DNA from 3 places in the Kitasatospora sp. NPDC097691 genome. Region 1 is predicted to be linked to each of the others. Evidence: riboswitches for the same ligand, from Rfam matches in the RefSeq annotation. Region 1 holds a riboswitch; each other region holds the start of a gene.
What was found. A riboswitch is a leader RNA that binds a small molecule or an ion and turns the genes downstream of it on or off. The one in region 1 is predicted to bind S-adenosylmethionine.
Positions count from the first base shown of each region.

Region 1 (5,592 bases):
CGTCGGCGTCCGCGCCGGAGCCGCACGCACGGTCCCGGTTGACGGACCAGAAGGCGAAGCGGGCGAGGTGGTGCTGCTTCGCGTAGCCGAGGATGGTGCGGAAGTCGGCGGTGGTGACGGTCTCCCCCGCCTCGTCGGTCTTCCCGTTCATCGAGGAGACGCCGATGTGCCGGTACGCCGCGTCGTCGCCGTAGCCGTACGCGCTCTTGACCACGGCTTTCAGCCCGTCGAGCGCGCCGACCGTCGCCTGCCCCATGCTGCCGCTGTGGCCGCCGAAGTCGAAGGGCATCACCACCCAGCCGTCGTTCGCCAGGCCCGCGGCCGCGCCCCGCTTGATGAGGTCCTTGCCGTTGGCGTCGGGACCGCTCGGCGTGGTGCCCATGGTGACGTAGGTGACGATCCCGGGGTTCCTGGTCTTGACGATCTTCAGGGCGTCGACCACCCGCTGGCGGACCGTCGCGTTGCCGAACTCGGTGTTCTCGATGTCGATGTCGAGCGCCTTCAGCCCGTAGGCGTCGATCACCTTCTGGTACGCGCCGGCCAGGGCGCTCGCACTGGAGCACTTCTCGCCGAGCTTGTTCCCGCTCCACCCGCCGACGGAGACCACGACGTCGCCGCCGGCCGCCCGGATCGACCTGATCGCGGCCTCGTCGGAGCCCCCGGTGAGCGCCCGGCTGCCGTCCCACTTCGGGTTGCACCCGCCGTCGGAGAGGACGAACGCCAGCGTGAACCACTTCACCCCGGCCGACTTCATCACGTCGATCGGCTTCTGCGGGTTGCCCCAGCCGAGGTACTCGTACGGCGCGGCGGCCATCCCGGGCACGGCCGTCGTGGCGGGGGCCGCCGCCGCGGAGGTCACGGGGGCCAGCAGGAGCGCGGCCGGGCCGAGCGCGGCGGCCAGCAGCGGGGCGGTGAGACGGACTCCGATGGTCTTGCGCATGCCAACTCACTTTCGTCGATTCCGGGGGAGCGGTGACGGCAGGTCAGGGAGGCGGGAGTGGACCACCGGTACGGACGACGACGGCCCGCCGGTGGGTGTCTCACAGAATCGGGGGCACGGGGCTCCGGGGTCAATGGCTTTCGTTAGGAAAGTTTCCCAACTGTACGTCAGGCCACGGCGGGGCGCCCGCCGGTCGGTCAGAGCTGCGGCGTGCGGTGGAGGGAGATCAGCAGCCGCCAGACCTGGTGGGCGATCCGCTCCGGGCCGGCGTCGATCCGGCCGTGCAGCCAGTCCCCGAGCACGCCGGTGAAGGTGCCGGCCACCGCGGCGGCCACCAGGTCGGGCTCCGGAGCGCCCGCGAGGGCCCGCTCGTTGCGGCTGCGCTCCCGCAGGTCGCGGGTGAGCACCAGGCCGAGCGGTCCGCCGCCGCCCGGGGTCAGCAGCTCCCGGTAGAGCGCGGCATGCGGCACCAGTTCGGCGAAGAACCCGGTCAGCGCGGGCGGCGGCACCGCCGGGTCCGGCACGCCGCGCCAGGCGTGCAGGGCGTCGACGGCCGCACGGACCACGTCGGCGCAGGCGTCCACCGCGAGCGCGTCGAGGTCGGCGTAGTGGACGTAGAAGGTGGCCCGGCCGACTCCGGCCCGGCGCACCAGCGCGGCCACGTTGACCTCCGCCAGCGGGCGTTCGGCGCACTCCTCCAGCAGCGCCCGGCGCAGCCTGGCCCGGGTGCGCTCCGCCCGGGGATCCTGGGCGGCGCTCATCCGGCGAGCAGCACGGCGCCGAGCGCGAGCGCCCCGGGCAGCGCCTGGGCGGCCAGGATGCGACGGTTCGCGGTGGCGCCGCCGTACAGGCCGGCCACGACCACGCAGACCAGGAAGAAGAGCTGCGCCTGGCGGCCGACCTCGCCGCCGGCCGCCAGGCCCCAGACCAGCCCGGCGGCGAGGAAGCCGTTGTAGAGCCCCTGGTTGGCGGCGAGCGGCGCGGTGGTGCGGGCGAGCGCGGCGTCGAAGCCGGAGAGCTTGCGCCCCGGCCCCCGCTCCCACAGGAACATCTCCAGCACCAGGAAGTACCCGTGCAGAACGGCCACCAGGGCGACCAGGACATCGGCGGTCACGCGCATCGTCGGCTCCCGAGTTTCGTTCGAACTTCATGGACAGGTGTCCAGAATACCTGGACAGGTGTCCATGAAGTCCAGTCGGTGTCGGAGCCCGGCCCCCGCAGGCCACGCACCGCGCTGCCTTGCCGTCAGTCGCCCATCGGCCACGGCTCCGTCCTTCGCTCCGGTACAACGGAATCGGCGGGCAGCCGCGGGGACGGTGGGTGGTGAGCCCCGGTGCCTCGCCCTGACGGGAAGACCGTCCCAGCCGCCGACGACGTCCGCCCACGGCCCGATCGGGTCGCGCGTCGATGGTCGTTGGCGCCCGTCGGGTCCCGTCGAACCCGCTGCCCCGGTGCCCCGGTGCCTCAGGACCGGGCCGCGAGTACGGCGGTGAGCCGCTGGACGCCGTCCTCGCCGAAACGCCGCACCAGGACGGCGATCCAGCCGGCCAGTTCCACCCGCTCGCGCTCGGACCAGGTCGGGGCCGAGGGGTGCTCGTCGACCACCAGGGTGCGGGCCAGCAGCAGGTGGTCGGCGCCGGGGACCGGCCAGGCCCGGCCCTGCCGTCCGTGCAAGGCCATCCGCCGGGCCACGGCGATGACCTCCCGGGCGGCGGCCGGGGGGACGCTCCACCCGGTCGGGACGGCCCCGGCGGGCCGCTCGGCGCCGGTGGCCGGGGCGGGCGCCGGTTCGGCGGCCTCACCGGCCAGCCAGGCGGCGATCAGCCGACGCGCCGTCGCCTCGTCGCCCGGCCCGCTCCCGGCCTGCCCGGTGCCGCCCTGTCCGTTCCCGTCCCGCCCGCCCGTCATGACCGTCAGTCTGTCACCATCGCGGTCCGCCGCCGTGGTTCTCATCGGAGCCCACCTCACCCATCTGCCGGCCCTGGACACGAGCCGCTCGCCCGCCTGTCGTGTTGTTGAACGGACGACGTGCTCGCGATTGTTCACCTGGGCGGCACTTTGCCGGAGGAAACGTCGCCGGGCCTCGGGCGGGCCCCGCCGCGCCCCGGATCGGGCCGTCAGCCGGCGGCGCGCCCCGTCCGGCGGCGGCCGGGGCGGCCGGGGCGGCAGGAGCAGGCTGAGCTCGGTGAGCTCGGCGATGTCGAGCCGACTGAGGCGGCCGGCCTGACGGGTGATCGTGCCTCCAGGGTCTGCCGGACGGCCGCCCGCCGCCGGCCCGGGCAGGGGGCGGGCAGCGCGGGCCGGTGGACCGGTCAGGAGTGGCGCAGGGCTTCGGTGAGACGGTGGGCCGCCTCGACGACGGCCTGGGAGAGGTGGGCGCCGGGGTGCCGGGTGAGCCGCTCGATCGGGCCGGAGACCGACACGGCGGCCACCACCCGGTTGGAGGGGCCGCGGACGGGCGCGGACACGGAGGCGACCCCGAGTTCGCGTTCGCCGATGGACTGGGCCCAGCCGCGCCGCCGGACGCCGCTGAGCGCGGTGGCCGTGAAGCGGGCGCCCTGCAGCCCGCGGTGGAGCCGCTCGGGCTCCTCCCAGGCGAGCAGGACCTGGGCGGCCGAGCCGACCTTCATCGGGAGGGTGACCCCGACCGGCACGGTGTCGCGCAGGCCGGAGAGCCGCTCGGCGGCGGCCACGCAGATCCGGATCTCGCCCTGGCGGCGGTAGAGCTGGGCGCTCTCGCCCGTCACGTCGCGCAGGTGGGCGAGGACGGAGCCGGCCGCGGCCAGCAGTCGGTCCTCCCCGGCGGCCGCCGAGAGCTCGGTGAGCCGGGGGCCGAGGATGAACCGGCCCTGCATGTCCCGGGTGACCAGGCGGTGGTGTTCGAGTGCGACGGCGAGCCGGTGGGCGGTGGGCCGGGCCAGGCCGGTGGCGGTGACGAGTCCGGCCAGGGTGGCGGGGCCGGCCTCCAGGGTGCCGAGGATCGAGGTGACCTTGTCGAGCACGCCGACGCCGCTCGTGTTGTCCATGGATGGGTACTCCGTCTCGAATCCCGTGAGCGGCGGGTGGGCTTCGCTCACGGAGGCTCCCGGACGGGGAGCCGGGGGGGTGGTCAGCGAGGACGGGCCGGAGAAGTCGGCCGATTGCCTGCGCCGGGCACGAGACGGGTACGCGAAAGGGCCGGGGCGGGAAGCGCCCGGGCGAAGGACAGCACTGAAAGCACCGTGTCTCCTCATCTTTCCCGCGCCACAGTGGCGACAGGCCGGAGTTGGCACTGCTCCCGGACGGCACGGCGCGTACTTCGGACGCCGGGTCGAACGGGGAGTTGCCGGGGCTTCGTAGGGCCGGTCCCTCCACCCCTCTGGATGATTCGCGAGGAACGATACAAGATGCCCCGGGCCGCCCGCCAAGCCTCCCCCCTCCTCTCCCCCGGCCGGACGCGGTCCGGACGCGGTCCGGGCCGGCCACGCGGTCGTGGCCGGCCCGGGGGGGCGTTCCTACGGGCCGTCGGCCCGTCGGGTGGTCAGGTCGCCTTCTTCGTCGTGCCTACGCACAGCGCCCAGATGACGAAGGCGTCGACCGCGATCAGGACGATCGCCCAGAGCGGGTAGTAGGGCAGCCACAGGAAGTTGGCGATCATGCTGAGCACGGCGACGGCGACACCGACGACACGGGCCCAGCCCGAGCCGTTGAAGAGCGCCACGCCGGCCAGCACGAGGACGACGCCGATGACGACGTGGATCCAGCCCCACCCCGCGGTGTTCATCGAGTAGACGTAGTGGCGGGTGACGACGATCAGGCTGTCCTTGGTGATCGCGGCGATCCCCTGGAACACCGCCATGATGCCGCCGGCGATCATCATGACCCCGGCGAAGATGGTCCACCCGGTCGCGAAGGGGCGGGGTTCGGGGGCATAGGTGCTGGGGCCGGCCCCGGCAACACTGCTGGTCATGACATTGACTCCTTCGGTGGCAACCGCCGCCCGGGCAGCGGGAGGCGGGAGGGGCGGGCAGCCGGGCGCAGGGGCCCGGCGGCTCGCATGACGACCGCCTGGAAGGGAACAGAGGTCCTACGTTCACGGTAGGGCCGGACCTCCGTCCTGTCGTGGGCGGTGCGGGACGCGGTCACGGACCGTGACGCCGCGTCCGTGAGGACCACGGGGGCGGCCACGGGTCACCCGCCGGCCGCGGCGCCGACGGGCGCGAGCCGGTCGGTGTCGCCGTGCCAGGTGGGCCAGCCGAGCAGCCGGGGACGTTCGGTGACCCATGCGCGCGTATCCGCGCCGACCTCCGCGGTGATGAGTTCCTCCAGCCGGGCGCTGTACCCGGCGACGAGGTCGCGGTGGGCCGGATCGGCCGCGAGGTTGCGCACCTCGCCGGGGTCCTCCACCCGGTCGTAGAGCACCACGTCGTTCTGCGCGTACAGCGCCTCGGGGCTGGTGGGGCGGTTGGGCCTGAGCGGGGAGAAGTACCGACCGAAGCTGTACCGCCGGTCGAGGTAACCGCGCAGGAAGCCGCGCTTGTCCCAGTCCGGGCGCAGTTCCCCCGACTGGATGCGCTGCTGGGCCTGCGGGTCGGCGAACTCGAACCAGAACCCGGCGTCCAGGGCGGTGATCGACTCGACGGCGGTGAGCACGCCCTCGCGGACCTCCCCGC
Region 1 is NZ_JBEORY010000032.1:56,645-62,236, reverse strand. It holds gene ABTY56_RS22640 (chitinase) at 1-940, opposite strand, end outside; gene ABTY56_RS22635 (TetR family transcriptional regulator) at 1,138-1,701, opposite strand; gene ABTY56_RS22630 (DUF1304 domain-containing protein) at 1,698-2,060, opposite strand; gene ABTY56_RS22625 (hypothetical protein) at 2,405-2,848, opposite strand; gene ABTY56_RS22620 (IclR family transcriptional regulator) at 3,253-3,966, opposite strand; SAM riboswitch class I at 4,167-4,309, opposite strand; gene ABTY56_RS22615 (DUF7144 family membrane protein) at 4,461-4,889, opposite strand; gene ABTY56_RS22610 (sulfatase family protein) at 5,111-5,592, opposite strand, start outside.

Region 2 (5,592 bases), on a different contig from region 1:
CCGGCGGGAGCGAACGCGGCGTACAGCCCCCCGGTTGCCGCCAGGGCGAGAAGTAGGACGACCAGCGCCGCCAATGGGTGGCGCCGTCGTGCGGAGAGCTTTTTCACGGAATAACCCCGGTGTCAGGATCTGGTCGACTGGTGGGTGCACCCGGCGGCCGGTCTGGCCGGCACGAGGCTGCCTGTCTAGGGCTGCGCGCGCGGTCGGTCGGTGGGAGCGTCGGCACCGGCAGAAGCGGCCCGTCGCCGGTGAGGGCGGGGGCCGCAGCCGGTGGCCAGCGACCTGATCAGCTGGTTACTTGATCAGGTAGATGGTCGCGAACAGGCCGATCCACACGACGTCGACGAAGTGCCAGTAGTACGACACGACGATCGCGGCGGTGGCCTGCTCGTGCGTGAAGCGCTTGGCTGCGTACGTCCGTCCCAGGACCAGCAGGAAGGCGATCAGACCACCCGTCACGTGCAGGCCGTGGAAGCCGGTGGTCAGGTAGAACACCGTGCCGTACGGGTCGGAGGACAGCGACAGACCATCCTTCTTGACCAGCTCGGTGTACTCGTAGACCTGGCCGCCGATGAAGACCGCGCCCATGACGAACGTGATGATGAACCACATGCGGAGCTTCTTCACGTCACCGCGCTCGGCGGCGAACACGCCGAGCTGGCAGGTGAGCGAGGAGAGCACCAGGACGGTGGTGTTGACCGAGGAGAACGCCACGTTGAGGGCGTGGGCCTTCTCGGTCCAGAACTCGGCTCCCTTCACGGAGCGGAGCGTGAAGTACATCGCGAAGAGGGCCGCGAAGAACATCAACTCGGAACTGAGCCAGACGATCGTTCCGACGCTGACCATGTTCGGCCGGTTGACCGATCCGTGCGCGTGCCCGGTTTCTACTGCTGTTGCTGTCGCCACGACGGACATTATGTCGGTCCCTTATTCCGTCTTCACGCCGGGGGGTGTCCCTCGGAGTGTCCGGTGCGTGCGGTATGCCCGCTTGGGGGTCGACATGGTGGCCGGACGGGGGCTGAGCAGCGGCGTGTCCCTTTTCTGACGGTTCCTCGGAGCACTCTACGACCCCGTTGCCCGGCGCGTCGCTGCACGGTCGGAGCAGCCGCGGGAGGTAGGGGAGTGGGCCCGGGGTCGGCCGTACGGGTGGACCGGGCGGGTCCGGGTGACGGGCCGTCCTCCAGGAGGGTGAGACCAGGGCGCGGCGGCTTGAGGAGGAACGTGCGCGAGGGGCACTCGGCGGAGGGTGATCGGGAGTAGCATCCGGATCAGGCGAACGTGGTCCGGATCACACTTGAGGGAGCAGGGTCCATGGCGTACACGACCGATGAGACGCTCACCGTCCTCGTCTACAGCGACGACCGCAACACCCGCGAGCAGGTGCTGACGGCGCTCGGCCGTCGGCCCGCCGAGGATCTTCCGGAGCTGTCCTACCTGGAGTGCGCGACCACCCCGGCGGTGCTCAAGGCGCTGGAGAAGGGCGGCGTGGACCTCTGCGTGCTGGACGGCGAGGCGGTCCCGGCCGGCGGGCTGGGGCTCGGGCGCCAGCTGAAGGACGAGATCTACGGCTGCCCGCCGGTGCTGGTGCTGATCGGCCGGCCGCAGGACTCCTGGCTCGCCGCCTGGAGCCGGGCCGACGCCGCGATCTCCCACCCGGTGGACCCGGTGGCGCTGGCCGAGGCGGTCGCCACCCTGCTGCGGGCGCGGGTGGCCAAGCGGGCACCGGCGGCCCGCTGAGCGGCGGCGTCTCAGTACTAGAGAAGACGGGGCCATGGGGGCCCCGCCGGTCGATAGGCTGGCTCCATCCGTACGGACGCCCCCCGGAGCGGGGGGACAGACGACAGCTGGAGTCAGCCATGGTGAACGTGAACCCTGCGAACGGCGGTAGCGACCCCGCGCAGGTGGTCCGCTCCTGGCCGGATCTCCTGACGGCGCTGTTGAAGGGGGAGGACCTCGACCGCTCCTCCACCGCGTGGGCGATGGACCGGATCATGAGCGGCGAGGCCTCCCCCGCCCAGGTGGCCGGCTTCATGATCGCGCTGCGGTTCAAGGGCGAGACGGTCGACGAGGTCACCGGCCTGGTGGACGCGATGTACGCGCACGCCGAGCCGCTGGACATCGCCGGCCCGGCGGTGGACATCGTCGGCACCGGCGGCGACCGGGCGAAGACCGTCAACATCTCCACGATGTCGGCGATCGTCGCGGCGGCGGCCGGTGCCAAGGTGGTGAAGCACGGCAACCGTGCCGCCTCCTCCTCCAGCGGGTCCTCGGACGTGCTGGAGAAGCTCGGGGTGGCGCTGGACCTCTCCGCCCGGCGGGTCGCCGAGGTGGCCGAGGAGGTCGGGCTCACCTTCTGTTTCGCGGCGAAGTTCCACCCCTCGATGCGGCACGCCGCCACCGCCCGGCGCGACCTCGGGGTGCCGACCGCCTTCAACATCCTCGGCCCGCTGACCAACCCGGCCAAGGTCACCTCCCACGCCATCGGCTGCTTCGACACCCGGCTGGCCGGGCTGATCGCCGGGGTGCTCGCCCGGCGCGGCTCGACGGCGCTGGTCTTCCGCGGCGACGACGGGCTGGACGAGCTGACCATCACCACCACCTCGCGGGTGTGGGTGGTGCGCGACGGGGTGGTCACCGAGACCTCCTTCGACCCGCGGGAGGTCGGCATCGAGCTGGTCGGCATCGAGTCGCTGCGCGGCGGGGACCCGGCGTACAACGCGGAGGTTGCGCGCCGTCTGCTGGCGGGGGAGCGCGGGCCGGTGCGGGACGCCGTCCTGCTGAACACGGCGGCGGCGCTGGTCGCGCTCGACCTGGGCGACGCGCCGCTGGTGGAGCAGCTCGCGGCGGGCATGGCGCGGGCGGCGGAGGCCATCGACTCGGGCACCGCGCAGGAGCTGCTGCGGCGTTGGTCGGAGGCCACCAGCCGTAGCTGAAGCGGTAGTCGGGAGCCCGTGCCGGAACGACCGGCGCGGGCTTCTCGGCTGTCCGGATGGTGGATGCCCGTTTGACCACCCGCCGGACCCGACCCTAGAGTCGGCGCCAGGTCATGAGTGACAGCGTCAAGCCCCAGCTTGCTGTCCGGCAACCCTCCGTCCGTGGCGGGGTGCCCTGGGTGAGGACCGGGTCGCCACGGCAAACCGTCCGTGCGACAAGCGCGGACACCCGACGAGTGGCACTCCCGGGGTCCCAGGCCCTTGAAGGAGTGCATCCTCATGTCCCTTTCGACCGAAATCTGCTCCCCGCTCGCCGTGCTCGGCTCCGACGTCCGGGTCCCGCTCGCCAGCGGTGAGAAGGTCGGCTACGCGGCGCTCGACTACGCGGCCAGCGCGCCGGCGCTGCAGCGGGTGTGGGACGACGTCGCCGCCTACGCGCCGTACTACGGCAGCGTGCACCGCGGTGCCGGGTATCTCTCGCAGCTGTCCACCGACCTCTTCGAGCAGAGCCGCCGCACCGTCGCCGAGTTCCTCGACCTGCGCGAGGGCGACCAGGTGGTCTTCACCCGGGCCACCACCGACTCGCTCAACCTGCTGGCCGCCGCCGTGCCGGCCGGCACCCGGGTGTTCGCCTTCGAGACCGAGCACCACGCCTCGCTGCTGCCCTGGGCGCACGCCGGACTGGACGTGACCTACCTGCGCGCGCCGCGCTCCCGGGCCGAGGCCGTGGCCGCCCTGGACACCGCGCTCGCCGAGGCGCCAGAGGGCCCCAAGCTGCTCTGCGTCACCGGCGCCTCCAACGTGACCGGCGAGCTCTGGCCGGTCGCCGAGCTGACCGGGACGGCGCACCGGCACGGCGCCCGGGTGGTGCTGGACGCCGCCCAGCTGGCCCCGCACCACCGGGTCTCGGTGCGCGAGCTGGACGTCGACTGGATCGCCTTCTCCGGCCACAAGCTCTACGCGCCGTTCGGCGCCGGGGTGCTGGCCGGCCGGGCGGACTGGCTGGACGCGGCCGAGCCGTACCTGGCCGGCGGCGGGGCGACCCGGACGGTGGCCCGGGAGGCGGACGGCTCGGTGGCCGTGCAGTGGCAGACCGGACCGGCCCGGCACGAGGCCGGCTCGCCGAACGTCATCGGCGCCTACGCGATCGCCTCGGCCTGCCGTGCGCTGGGCGAGGCCGGCTTCGACGCGCTGGAGGCCCGCGAGCGGCAGTTGGTCGACCGGCTCACCGCGGGGCTGGCGGAGGTTCCGCAGGTCAAGGTGCTGAACCTGTTCGGCGCCGGCTCGGCCCGGGTGGGCGTGCTGTCCTTCGTCGTCCGGGGCTGGAACAGCTCGCACTTCTCGGCCGCGCTGTCCGCCGAGTACGGCATCGGGGTCCGCGACGGCCTCTTCTGCGCCCACCCGCTGGTGCGCACCCTGCTGGACGACGAGGCCACCGCCGTCGAGTCCAGCTGTGGCGCTCCGGACCCCTCGCTGCCGGGCGAGCGCAGCCTGAACGCGATCCGGGTCAGCTTCGGCGCCGGGACTCCGGACGAGCACATCGACCGCTTCCTCGCCGCCGTCCGCGAGCTGGTCACGGACGGCGCGGCGTGGAACTACCGCAACGAGGGCGGGCGTTGCGTCGTGGACACGCGTCGGGAGGGCTGAGCGCGGGCGCTCCGCTACTCGTCCAGGCCGAGGGCGAAGGCGGCTTCCAGATCGTGCTGGGAGTAGGTGCGGAAGGCGATCTGGGTCTCGGTGTGGGCCACCCCCGGGACCTTGTTGAGCCGGCCGGGGATGACCTCGGCCAGGTCGTCGTGGCGGCGGACCCGGACCATCGCCACCAGGTCGTACCCGCCCGTCACCGAGTAGACCTCGCTGACGCCCTCGATGGCGGCGATGGCTTCGGCGATCTCCGGGATGCGGTCGACACTGGTCTTGATCAGGACGATGGCGGTGATCACTGTTCGGGCTCCTTTGTGGGGTGCCGCCAGCGTATCGGGCGTCAGCCGGGCCGTCGCGGGGGGTTGCGGGCCAGGGTGCAGGCGTAGAGGAAGCCGGCCGAGAAGCCGATCACGTGGACCAGGTAGGCCACCCCGGGGCCCGCCGAGTGCACCGACCACCACTGCAGCGCGAACCAGAGGCCGAGCACCAGCCAGGCCGGGAAGCGCAGCGGCAGGAAGAACAGCAGCGGGACGAGGGTGGTCACCCGGGCGCGCGGGTGGAAGCGCAGGTAGGCGCCCAGGACGGCGGAGATCGCACCGGAGGCTCCGATGAGCACCCGGGTGCAGTCCGGCGAGTGCGCCTCGGCGAGCGCGAAGCCGTACGTGGCCAGGCTGCCGGCGGCGAGGTAGAAGACGGCGTACCGGGCCCGGCCCAGCCGCCGCTCGACGGTGGGGCCGAAGACGTGGAGGAAGAGCAGGTTGCCCAGCAGGTGCAGCCAGCCGGCGTGCAGGAAGAGGCCGGTGAGGGCGGACAGGGCCGGGTGCTTGCCCGGGGTCGGGGCGGCCGGGCAGCCGGGAACCGGGTCGGGGGCCTCGGTCAACTGTTCGGCGGTGAGCGGCCGTCCGGTCAGCAGTTCGGCCGGAACGGCGCCCCAGCGCTGCTCGTACCGCTGCTCCGCGCAGACCCGGGTCCGGCCGGTGCCGTACAGCGGATTGAGCCCGGCGGCCGGGCCGAG
Region 2 is NZ_JBEORY010000015.1:64,457-70,048, forward strand. It holds gene qcrC (cytochrome bc1 complex diheme cytochrome c subunit) at 1-107, opposite strand, end outside; gene ctaE (aa3-type cytochrome oxidase subunit III) at 295-915, opposite strand; gene ABTY56_RS13695 (response regulator) at 1,312-1,737, shown strand; gene trpD (anthranilate phosphoribosyltransferase) at 1,860-2,933, shown strand; SAM riboswitch class IV at 3,043-3,161, shown strand; gene ABTY56_RS13705 (aminotransferase class V-fold PLP-dependent enzyme) at 3,213-4,580, shown strand; gene ABTY56_RS13710 (Lrp/AsnC ligand binding domain-containing protein) at 4,595-4,876, opposite strand; gene ABTY56_RS13715 (rhomboid family intramembrane serine protease) at 4,918-5,592, opposite strand, start outside.
Region 2: another riboswitch for S-adenosylmethionine. It lies ahead of ABTY56_RS13705 (aminotransferase class V-fold PLP-dependent enzyme); the one in region 1 lies ahead of ABTY56_RS22620 (IclR family transcriptional regulator).

Region 3 (5,592 bases), on a different contig from region 1:
GCGGACGAGGTCCAACCGATCCGATCGAAGCGATCAGGATCAGAAGTCCATGTCACCGCCCGGCATGCCGCCGCCGGCGGCCGCGGCGGCCTTCTCCGGCTTGTCGGCGATGACGGCCTCGGTGGTGAGGAACAGCGCCGCGATGGAGGCGGCGTTCTGCAGCGCGGAGCGGGTGACCTTGGCCGGGTCGATGATGCCCGCGGCGACCAGGTCGACGTACTCGTTGGTGGCGGCGTTCAGGCCGTGACCGGCGGGGAGGTTGCGCACCTTCTCCACCACGACGCCACCCTCCAGGCCGGCGTTGGTCGCGATCTGCTTGATCGGGGCCTCCAGCGCGACCTTGACGATGTTGGCACCGGTGGCCTCGTCGCCGTCCAGCTCCAGCTTGTCGAAGGCGACACCGGCCTGCAGCAGGGCGACGCCACCACCGGCGACGATGCCCTCCTCGACGGCGGCCTTGGCGTTGCGGACGGCGTCCTCGATGCGGTGCTTGCGCTCCTTGAGCTCCACCTCGGTGGCCGCGCCGGCCTTGATGACGGCCACGCCGCCGGCCAGCTTGGCGAGGCGCTCCTGGAGCTTCTCGCGGTCGTAGTCCGAGTCGCTGTTCTCGATCTCGGCGCGGATCTGGTTCACGCGGCCCGCGACCTGCTCGCTGTCGCCGCCACCGTCGACGATGGTGGTCTCGTCCTTGGTGATGACCACCTTGCGGGCGGTGCCCAGCAGGTCGATGCCGGCGTTCTCCAGCTTGAGGCCGACCTCCTCGGAGATGACCGTGCCACCGGTGAGGATGGCGATGTCGCCGAGCATGGCCTTGCGGCGGTCGCCGAAGCCCGGGGCCTTGACGGCGACGGACTTGAAGGTGCCGCGGATCTTGTTCACGACCAGGGTCGACAGGGCCTCGCCCTCGACGTCCTCGGCGATGATGACGAGCGGCTTGCCGCTCTGCATGACCTTCTCCAGCAGCGGGAGCAGGTCCTTGACCGAGCCGATCTTGGAGTTGGCGATGAGGATGTAGGGGTCCTCGAAGGTCGCCTCCATCCGCTCCAGGTCGGTGGCGAAGTAGGCGGAGATGTAGCCCTTGTCGAAGCGCATACCCTCGGTGAGCTCGAGCTCCAGACCGAAGGTGTTGCTCTCCTCGACGGTGATGACGCCTTCCTTGCCGACCTTGTCCATGGCCTCGGCGATCAGCTCGCCGATCTGGGTGTCGGCGGCGGAGATGGAGGCGGTGGAGGCGATCTGCTCCTTGGTCTCCACGTCCTTGGCCTGGGCCAGCAGCTGGTCCGAGACGGCGGCGACGGCCTTCTCGATACCGCGCTTCAGGGCCATCGGGTTGGCGCCGGCGGCGACGTTGCGCAGACCCTCGCGAACCAGGGCCTGGGCGAGCACGGTGGCGGTGGTGGTGCCGTCACCCGCGACGTCGTCCGTCTTCTTGGCGACCTCCTTGACGAGCTCCGCGCCGATCTTCTCGTACGGGTCCTCGAGCTCGATCTCCTTGGCGATGGAGACACCGTCGTTGGTGATCGTGGGGGCGCCCCACTTCTTCTCCAGCACGACGTTGCGGCCCTTGGGGCCGAGCGTGACCTTCACTGCGTCGGCGAGCTGGTTCATGCCACGCTCAAGGCCGCGGCGAGCTTCCTCATCAAAGGCGATGATCTTGGCCATCAGAAGTGGTCCTCCGGGACACGGTCGACTGCTCGGACCAAGGGGTGCCCGCGACGGACGGCCCTGGTGTGCGGGGGTCTTTTCCCCTACCGCTCCCGGGGGCCTCACCGACCCGGTCCGCTGTCACTCTCACGCTGTGAGTGCTAACGCCAATGATTAGCACTCCGGGTGGTCGAGTGCAAGCCCAATCGCCAACCCGCGAGCCGCCGCTGGGGCCGCCCGGGAACGGCGACGGGCCCGCACGACGCGTGTCGTACGGGCCCGTCGAGAAGCGAGCGGTCACCAGCCGTGGGCCGCGCCGAGCTCCTGGAGTCGGAAGGGGTCAGACCGCCGCGCGAACCATGTCCGCCTGCGGGCCCTTCTGTCCCTGGGAAATCTCGAACTCGACCCGCTGGCCCTCCTCAAGGGTGCGGTAGCCGTCCATCTGGATCGCGCTGTAGTGGACGAAGACGTCCGCACCACCGTCGACCGCGATAAAGCCGTAGCCCTTCTCCGCGTTGAACCACTTGACGGTGCCCTGAGCCATTCCGAACTCCCCTAGTGCTGTGCTGGCCCTTCACGCGCCCGCAGGTCGCGGGCCCGGGTTGGTTGACGGCCCGCCCGGGGACCCCCCCTGGGCGCAGCCGTGCACGCCGCAACCCTCCGCACGGAACGCCCAACGGCCTCCGGTGAGCGGGTGATTGCGCCGACCGCCGCTGAATGTATCCGGACCGAAGCCCTCTGCAACAGGGTCAACCGCCGGTAATTCCGCCTCGATATCAAGGGACAGGACGGGCCGAATCGGAAAAATCTCGGCATTCCACGCGGGGCATAGCGGACGAATTACCCAAATCCCCACGGTAATTCTGACATCGGCCTGACATGTTTCACGGGCCGGACCCACCGGCCGGACGCCCGCCGGCGGAACACCGCGGATGGCCGAGAGGGAACCCCTGTTCCCAACCGAGCGACACTCTACTCCGACTCGACTCGGAAATATTCCCGCCGGAATGCAACCGGCCGCCCGTACATACGGAGAGCGGAATTCCGTACGTACGGGCGGCCGAAAGGCGGGCGGAACGGCTCAGCAGCCGCCGGCCACCGCCGGAATGATCGAGACGCCGGCGCCGTCCTTGATCTCGGTCGCCAGGCCCTCGGCGAAGCGCACGTCGTCGTCGTTCACGTAGACGTTGACGAAACGGCGCAGCTTGCCGGTGTCGTCCAGGATGCGGGCGGAGATGCCCGCGTGGTTCTTCTCCAGGTCGGCGATGACCTCGGCCAGGGTGGCGCCCTCGGCGGTCACCTCGGCCGCGCCGCCGGTGTAGGTGCGCAGGATGGTGGGGATGCGGACGTTGGCGCTCATGGCTCTCCTTGCGGGGGTGGGGCCTGGTGGGGCAGTGGTTCGAGGCCGGCGGCGACCGGTTCGAGGCCGGTGGCTCAGGCGGACGCGAGGCCGGCGGCGCGGAACGAGTCCAGCGTCGGGCGGATGACGGCGCTCATCCCGGCGTCGGAGACGGCGTCCAGGGTCTTCAGGCCGTCGCCGGTGTTGATCGCGACGGTCTCCTTGGCCGGGTCCAGCTGCCCGGTCTCGACCAGCTTCTTCAGCACGCCCACGGTCACCCCGCCCGCGGTCTCGGCGAAGATGCCCTCGGTCCGCGCCAGCAGCCGGATCGCCGCGACGACCTCGGCGTCCGTGACGTCCTCCACCGCGCCGCCCGTGCGGCGGGCGATGTCCAGCACGTACGGGCCGTCGGCCGGGTTGCCGATCGCCAGCGACTTGGCGATGGTGTCCGGCTTGACCGGCTTGATCACGTCCCGGCCGGCCTTGAAGGCGGCCGACACCGGCGAGCAGCCCTCGGCCTGGGCGCCGAAGATCCGGTACGGCCGGTCCTCGACCAGGCCGAGCTTGATCAGCTCCTGCAGCCCCTTGTCGATCTTCGTCAGCTGGGAGCCCGAGGCGATCGGGATCACGATCTGCTCCGGCAGCCGCCAGCCGAGCTGCTCGCAGATCTCGTACGCCAGCGTCTTGGAGCCCTCGCCGTAGTACGGCCGCAGGTTGACGTTGACGAAGCCCCAGCCCTCGCCGGCCGGGTCGCCGATCAGCTCCGAGCAGAAGCGGTTCACGTCGTCGTAGTTGCCCTCGATGCCGACCAGCTCGCCGCCGTACACCCCGGCCATGACGACCTTGCCCTGCTCCAGGTCGTGCGGGATGAACACGCAGGACCGGAACCCGGCCCGGGCGGCCGCCGCGCCCACCGCACCGGCCAGGTTGCCGGTGGAGGAGCAGGACAGCGTCGTGTAGCCGAACGCCCGCGCCGCCTCGATGGCGCAGGCCACCACGCGGTCCTTGAAGGAGTGCGTCGGGTTCCCGGAGTCGTCCTTGATGTGCAGCCGGGCGGTGAAGCCGAGCTCCCGGCCCAGGTTGTCCGCCTTCACCAGCGGGGTCCAGCCCGGGTTCAGGTTGGGCTTGGACGCCACGTCGGCCGGCACCGGAAGCAGCGGCGCGTATCGCCAGATGGACGCCGGGCCGGCCTCGATCCGCTTGCGCAGCTCCTCGGCGCCCTCGCTGCCGAACTCGTAGGCGATCTCCAGCGGGCCGAAGCACTCCAGGCACGCGAAGCTGGGACCGAGCGGGAAGCGGGTGCCGCACTCCCGACAGGACAGGGCGGCGGCGGGGCCGAGGTCCACGGAAACCGGTGCGACGGTGTCGATAGCCATGATGGCGAGGCCTCTCTCCTCATCTTCCCCGCAGCGCGGTCGCGCCACAGGCCGGAATTGGCACCTGTCCCGCCGGGGCCTGTCGACGACAGCCGAGCGAGAAGGTTGCCGGGACGTCAACGGGCCGTTCCCTCAGTCCCTCTGGATGAGCTTGTGAAATTGTGGTGGTGCTCAACGGCGACCCCGGCGTGCAAAGGTCCGACCGCTGTACGAAGACTGTATCCGAAGGCGTCAATCCTGAACGGGACCGTCCGCCACGCGAGATGACGCGTCCCACCGACCCGCCGAGGAGACTTCCGTGCCCGCCGAACCGACTCCCGAGCTCCTCCCGCAGGCGGCGTCCTGGCTACGCCGCCGCTCCTGGAGCGCGGCCGACCGGCCGGTCGACACCCTCCTCGCGGCCAAGGAACGGACCGGCCGCACGATCAGCGTCGTCCTCCCCGCCCTGGACGAGGAGGCCACCGTCGGCGACATCGTCCGCACCGTCCGCCGCGAGCTGATGGAACGCCTCCCGCTCGTCGACGAACTCGTCGTGGTCGACTCCGGCTCCACCGACGCCACCGCCGCCGTCGCCGCCGAGGCCGGCGCCCGGGTGGAGCACCGCGACGCCATCCTGCCCCGGTTGCCCGCCGCCCCCGGCAAGGGCGAGGTGCTCTGGCGCTCGCTGCTGGTCACCCGCGGCGACATCGTCTGCTTCGTGGACGCCGACCTGCGCGCCTTCGACCCGGCCTTCGTCTCCGGCATCGTCGGCCCGCTGCTGACCGACGAGTCCATCCAGCTGGTCAAGGCCATGTACGACCGCCCCCTCGAAGTGGCACTGAGCGGTTCCGCCGCGGGGGACCGCGCCGCCGTCCTCCCGGCCGGCGGCGGCCGGGTCACCGAACTCGTCGCCCGCCCCCTCCTCAACCTCCACTGGCCGGAACTCGCCGGCTTCGTCCAGCCCCTCGGCGGCGAGTACGCGGCCCGCCGCTCACTGCTCGAACGACTGCCCTTCCCGACCGGCTACGGCGTCGAACTCGGCCTGCTGGTGGACGCGTTGGAGCTGGTCGGCCTGGACGCCCTGGCCCAGGTGGACGTCGGCGTCCGGCACCACCGCCACCAGGACGGCCAGGCCCTCGGCCGGATGGCCGCCACCATCTACCGCACCGCGCTCGAACGCCTCGACCGCGCCCACCGGCTCAAGGCCTCCGCCGACCTGGTCCGCCCGGAACTCACCCAGTTCGCCCGCGACCC
Region 3 is NZ_JBEORY010000023.1:102,650-108,241, forward strand. It holds gene groL (chaperonin GroEL) at 40-1,662, opposite strand; gene ABTY56_RS18705 (cold-shock protein) at 1,985-2,188, opposite strand; gene ABTY56_RS18710 (MoaD/ThiS family protein) at 2,726-3,004, opposite strand; gene thrC (threonine synthase) at 3,079-4,359, opposite strand; SAM riboswitch class I at 4,376-4,511, opposite strand; gene ABTY56_RS18720 (glucosyl-3-phosphoglycerate synthase) at 4,658-5,592, shown strand, end outside.
Region 3: another riboswitch for S-adenosylmethionine. It lies ahead of thrC (threonine synthase); the one in region 1 lies ahead of ABTY56_RS22620 (IclR family transcriptional regulator).